4 regions of the Ewingella sp. C233 genome follow, and region 1 is predicted to be linked to each of the others. Evidence: predicted binding sites of a transcription regulator. Region 1 holds the regulator's gene; each other region holds the start of a gene.

What was found. Region 1 encodes LexA, which represses DNA repair genes until DNA is damaged. Its sites were predicted from a motif close to TNCTGTATGTACATACAGNA; they were not measured.
Region 2: a site for LexA is predicted at 766-785, ahead of dinB (DNA polymerase IV). Genes of this name have one in related genera too.
Region 3: a site for LexA is predicted at 1,141-1,160, ahead of ACZRKO_RS08435 (metal-dependent hydrolase). Genes of this name have one in related genera too.
Region 4: a site for LexA is predicted at 1,180-1,199, ahead of umuD (translesion error-prone DNA polymerase V autoproteolytic subunit). Genes of this name have one in related genera too.

What each region holds. Positions count from the first base shown of each region.
Region 1 covers NZ_JBUZRI010000002.1:585,752-587,956, forward strand. The annotation lists gene zur (zinc uptake transcriptional repressor Zur) at 1-179, shown strand, start outside; gene ACZRKO_RS15130 (CsbD family protein) at 380-589, opposite strand; gene lexA (transcriptional repressor LexA) at 806-1,414, opposite strand; gene ACZRKO_RS15140 (diacylglycerol kinase) at 1,533-1,901, opposite strand; gene plsB (glycerol-3-phosphate 1-O-acyltransferase PlsB) at 2,078-2,205, shown strand, end outside.
Region 2 covers NZ_JBUZRI010000001.1:2,629,280-2,631,484, forward strand. The annotation lists gene dinB (DNA polymerase IV) at 1-751, opposite strand, end outside; gene ACZRKO_RS11890 (glycerophosphodiester phosphodiesterase family protein) at 998-1,888, shown strand; gene dpaA (peptidoglycan meso-diaminopimelic acid protein amidase) at 2,169-2,205, shown strand, end outside.
Region 3 covers NZ_JBUZRI010000001.1:1,859,551-1,861,755, reverse strand. The annotation lists gene ACZRKO_RS08440 (L-cystine transporter) at 1-367, opposite strand, end outside; gene ACZRKO_RS08435 (metal-dependent hydrolase) at 565-1,122, opposite strand; gene kduD (2-dehydro-3-deoxy-D-gluconate 5-dehydrogenase KduD) at 1,270-2,031, opposite strand; gene kduI (5-dehydro-4-deoxy-D-glucuronate isomerase) at 2,089-2,205, opposite strand, start outside.
Region 4 covers NZ_JBUZRI010000001.1:1,027,536-1,029,740, reverse strand. The annotation lists gene ACZRKO_RS04730 (winged helix-turn-helix transcriptional regulator) at 387-1,073, shown strand; gene umuD (translesion error-prone DNA polymerase V autoproteolytic subunit) at 1,216-1,635, shown strand; gene umuC (translesion error-prone DNA polymerase V subunit UmuC) at 1,638-2,205, shown strand, end outside.

The sequences.
Region 1 (2,205 bases):
AGAAAACCACCGACGGCATCGAAGAACGTCTGGCAAAACTGGCAATAGATTCAGGATTTGAATTGCGCCACTCCGTTGTCGAAGCTCACGGATTGTGCGGAGAGTGTAAGGTGGTTGAACAGTGCGACAGCCATGAGCATTGCGAACACGATCATACTATCGTCACTAAAAAGCGTTAATGCATTCAGGGTTTCTGGTTATAGATTGGTAAGGTAGTACAGGGATAGTGCGGGAAAGAAGAATATTGCGGAGGGTAATCTTTTACTCAGCGTTGCAGCAAGGTCGGTACGTCCCTGTACCTTGCATCCTGAAAGCGTTTCCGGGTAGGAGCAGCGTATTTCTCAGGATGCATCATTGATGCGCAAGGGGGAGTTGCGACTTACCAATGATATTTGTTATCCGTTTCCCAGGACTTGAGTTCTTTCTCGGCTTCTTCTTTCTTGTAGCCGTAACGCTCCTGGATTTTACCTACCAGCTGATCACGTTTCCCTTCCACCACAGTCAGGTCATCGTCAGTCAGCTTGCCCCATTTTTCTTTCACTTTACCTTTAAACTGCTTCCAGTTACCTTCGGTTTGGTCCTTATTCATAACAAATTCTCCTATTACCTTGGGTTAGGTTGTCGTGTTTTCTTCAACACGGTAAGTGCTTACCACATGAATAAGAGTAGTTGAGAATTTGGTTTTTACTTCAGATAACAGCGATAATCGCCACTATTAGGATTATTCCAGAGTGGTAAATAGCGATAACCGCTAAAGATTTCACCCGCGGCGGAAAAGAAAATTTGTTTTACCGTCGCAGGTAATTTAGATCCAGTCACCGTTGCGGATAACGCCAACCGCAAGGCCTTCAATACTGAAACTCTGTTCACGCAGATCAACGACGATAGGTTCGAAGTCGCTGTTCTCAGGCAGAAGCTGAACTACGCTACCCTGTTTTTTCAGACGCTTAACCGTCACTTCATCATCAATACGAGCGACGACGACCTGACCATTACGCACATCCTGCGTTTTATGCACTGCCAGTAAATCACCGTCGAGGATACCGATATCACGCATCGACATACCGCTGACACGCAGCAGGAAATCGGCACTTGGTTTGAACATCGCGGGATCAACTTGGTAATGCCCTTCGATATGTTGCTGAGCTAGCAGAGGCTCACCGGCGGCCACACGGCCAATCAGTGGTAAACCTTCTTCCTCTTCCATCAGCAGGCGAATACCGCGTGATGCACCGGAAACAATCTCGATGACGCCTTTGCGTTGCAGTGCTTTAAGGTGCTCTTCCGCCGCATTAGGTGAGCGAAAACCCAAGCGCGTAGCAATCTCAGCACGAGTTGGTGGCATACCGGTGGTGGCGATGTGATCGCGAATGAGGTCGTAGACCTCTTGTTGTCTGACTGTTAAAGCTTTCATCCCGCCCCCTGATTGTTTATACAGTATTGCTGTGAGTATATACAGGTAACCCCTGAATGAAAACCTAAGAGTGAATAAAAACAGATGCTAAAGTAAAATATGGAATCTGTATTCCGCTTTAGAACCAATGCGACCAAAACACACTGACCCAGGTGAAAACTGCCAGTATAATTGTCAGCAGAACCGCCGCAGACCCGATGTCTTTTGCGCGGCCAGACAGGACGTGGAATTCAGGCCCAATACGGTCAATAGCACATTCAACCGCGCTATTTAATAATTCGACGATGACCACCAGCACCAGAACACCCACTAACAAGATGCGCTCAATGCTGGTCACATCGAGGAAAAAAGACAAAATGATGAAGGGCAACACGCCGATCACTTCCTGACGAAAAGCCGCCTCATTTTTCCACGCCGCACTCAGGCCTTTTAGGGAAAAACCAGCGGCTTTAACGATACGGGTAAGTCCGGTAGATTCATTTTTCATGTGTTTTTCGTCTTATCGGAAAGTGTGCGGCATTTTATACTTAAAAGCCCCCGGGTTGCAGCAAGCAAAGCGGCAGCCAGATAGGCCCAGAAAACACACAGAGTATCACCACAGACCACGAATCCAGTTTCTGGTATCCTTGCGGCGAATTGCTAACGAAGAGGCTTCACGTTTTTATGTCAGGTTGGCGTAGACTTTATTATACCTTATTGAATTTACCGCTAAAATTGCTGGTAAAGAGCAAGGTCATTCCGACAGATCCGGTTACCGAGTTGCGTTTAGATCCGACTCGCCCGATCCTGTA
Region 2 (2,205 bases), on a different contig from region 1:
CTGCCAGCGTGCGTTCGACACCGACGGACTTACGCAGCCGCTCGGGCGAGACGTCCCGCTCATCAATCCCCTGACAGCGCTCCCACAATACACGGCCAAACTTACCGAAATTTTTCAGCAGTTGCGCCAGGTCATAACGTTGTACATCGCCACAGGTCACCAGACCGCGCTCCTGTAAACGCTGGGCAGTGACTTTCCCCACGCCGGGGATTTTACTCAGTGGCAGATCCAACAGGAACGCCGGCACCTGATCGGGGGTTATCACATACTGACCGTTGGGTTTGTTGAGTTCTGAGGCGATCTTCGCCAGAAACTTAATGGGTGCGATACCCGCAGATGCCGTGAGATTGATCTCGTCGGAAATTGCCTGACGAATTTCTGCTGCTATCAGCGTCGCCGAACCGCTGCAAAGCGTGGTGTCGGACACGTCAAGATAGGCTTCGTCCAGCGACAATGGCTCGATCAGGTGAGTATAGCGGGAGAAGATTTCACGAATATGGTTAGAGGCTTCTTTATAGGCTTCCATCCTGCCGGGGATCACTTTCAGGTGCGGGCAGAGTTTCAGGGCCATGCCGGTGGGCATCGCGCTGTGGACACCGAATTTACGCGCCGGATAATTCGCCGTACTGATGACCCCCCGGCGGTCGCGGCTGCCGCCAATGGCGATGGGGATATTGCGCAGGGAAGGATCGTCGCGCATTTCTACGGCCGCAAAAAAGCAATCCATATCGACGTGAATAATTTTGCGCATAACCCTCCCCCAATGACTGTATAAGTATACAGTCAAAAAGAGGTAATTCAAGTCAGCGATTTTTCATTCATCAGCCTGAGTCTGGTTAAAAACACCAAGCATTCACTTAGAAAATGAATAATGGAAAATTAAGATTAATTACTTATTTATAAACAGTTTTTGTGATGAATTTAATATTAATACAACAATCAGCCCGTATATTTCCAGAAAGCCCTCTTTCGCAAAATGGAACCCGCCACAATGAAAATGCCATCACGACTCCTGCTTGGTGCATTACTTTCCGGCTGCTTTTTGTCTACGGCCGCTTTCGCCTCGCCGGCTGCCCATGGCCCGCAGATTATCGCCCACCGGGGGGGTACCGCTGACGCACCGGAAAATACTCTTCCCGCCATTAAGCTGGCGCTGGAAAATAATGCAGATGCCATCTGGATCACCGTTCAGCTGTCAAAAGATGGAGTACCGGTGCTCTACCGGCCGTCTGATCTGAAAACCCTGACCAATCAACAGGGACCAATCTCGCAATATACGGCGGCAGAACTCGCCAAAATGGATGCAGGCTGGGCATTTGGCTCCGGCGATTCGCACCCATTTCGTGGTAAAAACATCGGCATTCCGACGCTGGAAAACGTGCTGAATGCGTTTCCTAAAACCACGTTCTATATTGATATTAAAACCCCGGACGCCGCCCCGGATGCCATGGCAGCGGCGCTGGAAAAAGGACTTCAAGAGACACACAGTCTGGCAAGAACCCGCATCTACTCGACCGATGCCAAATATCTCGACGCCCTGCCCGCCGACCTGCCGCGTTTTGAAAGCCGGGATGTCACCCGTACCGCACTCGCCAACATTACGATGGCCCATGAGTGCCAGATAAAACCGGAGAAGAAAATCCGCTGGTATGCGCTGGAAATGCAGCGAGATGTGGAAGTGGTGGAGAAGTTTACGCTCGGCGAAGCGCGCTCAAAAGCCACGCTCGAATGGGACAAAGAAGCGATGGATTGTTTTCGTTCACAGGGCGACGCACACATTATTTTAATTGGTATAAATAACCAAAAAGATTACCTACAGGCCAAAAAACTGGGCGCTAACGGCGTTATCGTCAACTCTCCGGCCGACTTCAAAACGATCCCACGCTAACCCTTACTTTTGCCCGGCGGCAACGCCGGGAAATCGCACGTATTGCGACACTTTGTCTGTATAAAAAACAACCTGAATCATTTTTTATTACTTTATAAGTGAAATTATTCTCAGCCCCATTGCTAAAAAAACCATCAGTATTAATATGGCAGCGAATCATGCATGTTATATGCCGATTGTATATCAGTGGCGGTCTTAAAGATCTTTGCATCTGTAGACAAAATAATCAGACCTATACCCACGTGTAATACGATGGGTAGCTTGTTAAGCAGGAAGAAGAATGATCAGAATCGCGCTGTTACTTGCGATGCTCCTCA
Region 3 (2,205 bases), on a different contig from region 1:
CGACCAGTGCTGCAATCATCGTGGTGAACAGCAGGGTACCGATGGTAAAAAAACTGATTTTACCCAGCGAAGACGCGTTATGTAACTTCGCGACCGCGCTCAAAATAGAAACGAATACCAGCGGCATGACAATCATCTGCAACAGCTGTACATAACCGTTACCGACAATATTGAACCAGGTAATGGAGGTCTTGAGGACCGCATTATCAGACCCATAGATCAACTGCAGTGCCAGGCCAAATACGACACCCATCACCAGACCGACTAAGACTTTTTTTGCCAAACTCCACTGCTTGTGGCGAGTTTGCGCCAACAGCAAAAGGAGGGCAACGAAGACCACTACGTTAATCACGAGCGGAAGATTCATACCCAGATCTCCAAATTTTTCATTATTTCGTTATGTATTGCTTACCGGTGTTCTCAGCGAGGAGTGCACCATCCCGTAGCGTTGGGCGACAGAATATCAGGTCATTGCAGTCAATTATTATATTCAAAAGGAATGGTTTATAACTTTTTGGATTTTTTGTATGAAATAAGAACGATATGGTCGATATTTCGTCATAATTAAGTGATCAGGTTCAAAATTCTGCTGAAAGACTCCGGCTTGATTGCACTAATAATGGGCGTCCAGTTGGGCCAGAACAGGGTAAACGCGACCAATGCCAGACACAACGTCCGCTCAAGCTGGTTGCCTTTTTGACTGTTAATCAGTGGCAATCGAAAACGCCACCGGCATGGCCACAGCAAGGGAACGCCGGCAGGTGTGAGCATATCCGCCAGAATATGACTCAGGTAACCGATAATCATCGCGTGCAGGGCATCAATGGGGATAACCCAGTTGTGAGGGAAATGCGTGCGCAGTAAAAAGATACTGGCAATCACCGCCAGCAAACTGTGGGTGAAGCCGCGGTGACCGAACATACGGGCAATCGGCGCTGAAACCCATTTCAGACGCTGGCCTATCAAAGATTTAGGATGGTCAATATCAGGTAGCAGTGAAGTCAGCATCGACGCCGGGATAATATGCCACCAGTCGCCATGTGCCAGCTCCGGTGAGAGCTGTGCTTTTTTTGCGAACACCGCGCAGGCGATAGAGAATATGAGATGGCCTTCCGCCGTCATGAGACTTCCGAACTGAATAACTGTTATTTTATCCAGTATATGTGAAAGTGTCACAATCAGGGAAGTGTTACGCTGTAACTAATTGTCAACAGATTGATAAAATTGCTAAAAAGCGCAAAATTTGCGCCTTTTCAGAGCAAAAAATTGTTATCGCGCCAGCCAGCCGCCGTCTACTGCCACGGTATAGCCGTTGATGTAGTCAGAGGCTTTTGATGCGAGGAACACCACCGGCCCCATGACATCTTCCGGCAAGCCCCATCGCCCGGCAGGAATGCGTTCGAGGATCTCTTTACTTCGGTCTTCGTCTGAACGCAGTTGCTCGGTATTGTTGGTCGCCATGTATCCCGGTGCAATGGCATTGACGTTGATATTGTGTTTAGCCCATTCGTTTGCCATCAGACGGGTGACACCCATTACAGCGCTTTTTGACGCGGTGTAAGAAGGAACACGGATGCCGCCCTGATAGGAGAGCATAGAGGCGACATTAATAATTTTGCCGCCTTTACCCTGTTTGATAAATTGACGGGCCACCGCCTGTGACATGAAGAACAGTGTTTTGCTGTTGACGTTCATAACGTCATCCCAGTTTTTCTCGCTGAAGTCGATCGCATCTTCTCGGCGGATGATGCCAGCATTATTGACCAGAATATCGATGTGGCCGAATTCACTGACGGCCATTTCAATCAACTGAGGAATGCCGGCAATGCTGCTGAGATCGGCGCGTAAATCGAGAAAGCGGCGTCCCAGTGCGGTAACACGTTCTACGGTTTCGTCCGGCGCGCTGACGTTGACGCCGACAATATCGCAACCCGCCTGAGCCAGGCCCAGCGCCATTCCCTGACCAAGACCCGTATTACAGCCGGTCACCAGTGCTACTTTTCCTGCTAAATCAAATGCGTTGAGGATCATGATTGTTCTCACTTTTGCAACGGCGCTCCCGCCGTAAAGGAATGTTCTGCGGGTTAATTAGCGCAGTTCGCTGACTTTTACATGGTCCATATCATCAAACACCTGATTCTCGCCTACCATTCCCCAGATAAACGTATAGCGTTTGGTGCCTACGCCAGAATGAATCGACCAGCT
Region 4 (2,205 bases), on a different contig from region 1:
GGGGCGCATTATTTATAATCGAAGGTTGAAAGGCAACGCCAAATGAAGTCCTTAAAAGGATGATGTGTAGTTTGTTGTTTTTTATGTGAAAAATAAAAATCCACTCAATGAGACTCATTGCCAAAAAATGATACTCATGTTAAATGCCACTATTACACTGGAACAAACAGACCAAAAATGAAATAACCCAAGACATGTCATCGTCAGAAAAAAGTCATTCACCTTAGCTGTCATGATAAATTTTTCGTGCAATAGGATTAACTTTGCTATAAAAAACAGCATATCCTGACGACATAAAAACATCTGCAGGGACTTATTTTTGACGGTATTGCCTTACCTTCCTATACTATTTTTAAGAGCAATAAAAACTAAATCAGGAGCTTCATGTGGATTCCGAATTTATTCCAGAAAGTACATTGCACTCATATAGTTTCGCGCAGAAAACAAAACCATTATTAGCGCTGGACTCTTTATTCGAACGCTTTACCCCACACAGCACAGAGTTTGTATTACCCGCCGAGTCTACTTATCACTTCAGCCCCGACAAGGAACGGGCCGGGATGGTACTTTTTCACGAAGGCATTGCCTCGCTCTGCCACAGCGAGAATGGATTACATATGTCCACAATATTTGCTCCTTCGGTTCTTGGCTTAGTGGATGGTTACAGCCTGTTTTACGATGTTCCATCGCGGCCCCAACATTACATGTATGCAGAAACAGACTGCAGATGCAGCTTCGTTCCCATTGATACCTTTCTTGAACTGGCTGATGAGCACAATTTATGGCATGACCTGGCCCGCGTTCTTGCTCACCGGTTGATGGTCATGAGTATCCGCGAACAAGAGTTGGTCGGAGTTGACTCATATCTCAAGGTCAGGTCGTTATTGATTGAACTTTGGGTTTATCCTGAGGTGTACAGAAAGAAAATTAACGTCATGAGCTTCATTCTCAAACGAACAGGTCTCTCAAGAAGCCGTACCATGGCGATTCTTTCGGAATTAAAAAAAGGGGGGTATATCGAGATCGAGTCAGGGAAACTTGCCATGCAACGAAAATTGCCCGTAGCGTTTTAAGAAAACTGACTGCCGTTGTGAGTAAAGACAACTAAAATTCCCTGAACTTCAAACCCTTCCCCAAAACGTGTGGTAAGCATCTTGATCCCATCCGCCGTCTCATTAATACTGTATATAAAACCAGTAACAATGAGACGCTTTTATGATTTTCCATACTCCCGCCGAACACCACCAGAAAACCGCCCTGCCTTTGTTTCTCGATCGCGTAGCGTGCGGCTTTCCGTCACCGGCTCAGGACTACGTGGAATCACGTCTGGATCTGAACAAACTGCTGATTGCGCATCCCAGCGCGACGTACTTTGTCCGGGTCTCCGGCCATTCGATGACCGATGCCAATATCAATGAAGGCGATCTGCTGGTGGTCGACAGTTCGCTGACTGCTGCACATGGAGACATTGTCGTTGCCGCCGTAGATGGTGAGTTCACAGTGAAGAAATTGCGCACCCGGCCGGCCATCCAACTGGTGCCCATGAACCCCAAATTTGCGCCGATCACTTTCAGCAACGAAGAGGCGCTGGAGATCTTCGGCGTGGTCACATTTATCATCTATGCTGCCCGCTGAATATGTTTGCTCTGGTTGATGTCAACAGCTTCTACGCCTCATGCGAAACCATCTTCAGGCCAGACCTGCAGGGACGTCCGGTCATTGTGCTGTCAAACAACGATGGATGTGTCATTGCCCGCAACGCAAAAGCCAAGCAGGCAGAGATTCAAATGGGTGCGCCGTTTTTCAAAATGCGCGAGGCCATTTTGCGGCATAACGTGGTGGTATTTTCCTCAAACTATGCGCTGTATGCCGATATGTCCAACCGCGTCATGGAGACCCTGGAATTACTGGCTCCGGCCGTGGACGTCTATTCCATCGATGAAGCCTTTCTGGATATTACCGGTATCGATAACTGCATCTCCTGGCACGATTTCGGCAAACAGGTGCAGGATAAGATTTGGAAAGAGAATCATCTTGCGGTTGGCGTCGGTATTGCGCCAACCAAAACGCTGGCAAAACTGGCTAATTTTGCGGCGAAGAAATGGAAAGGTACCGGAGGGGTGCTGGATTTGTCGCAGACCCTACGGCAAAGAAAGCTGATGAACCTGATCCCCGTAGATGAAGTATGGGGCGTCGGGCGGCGTA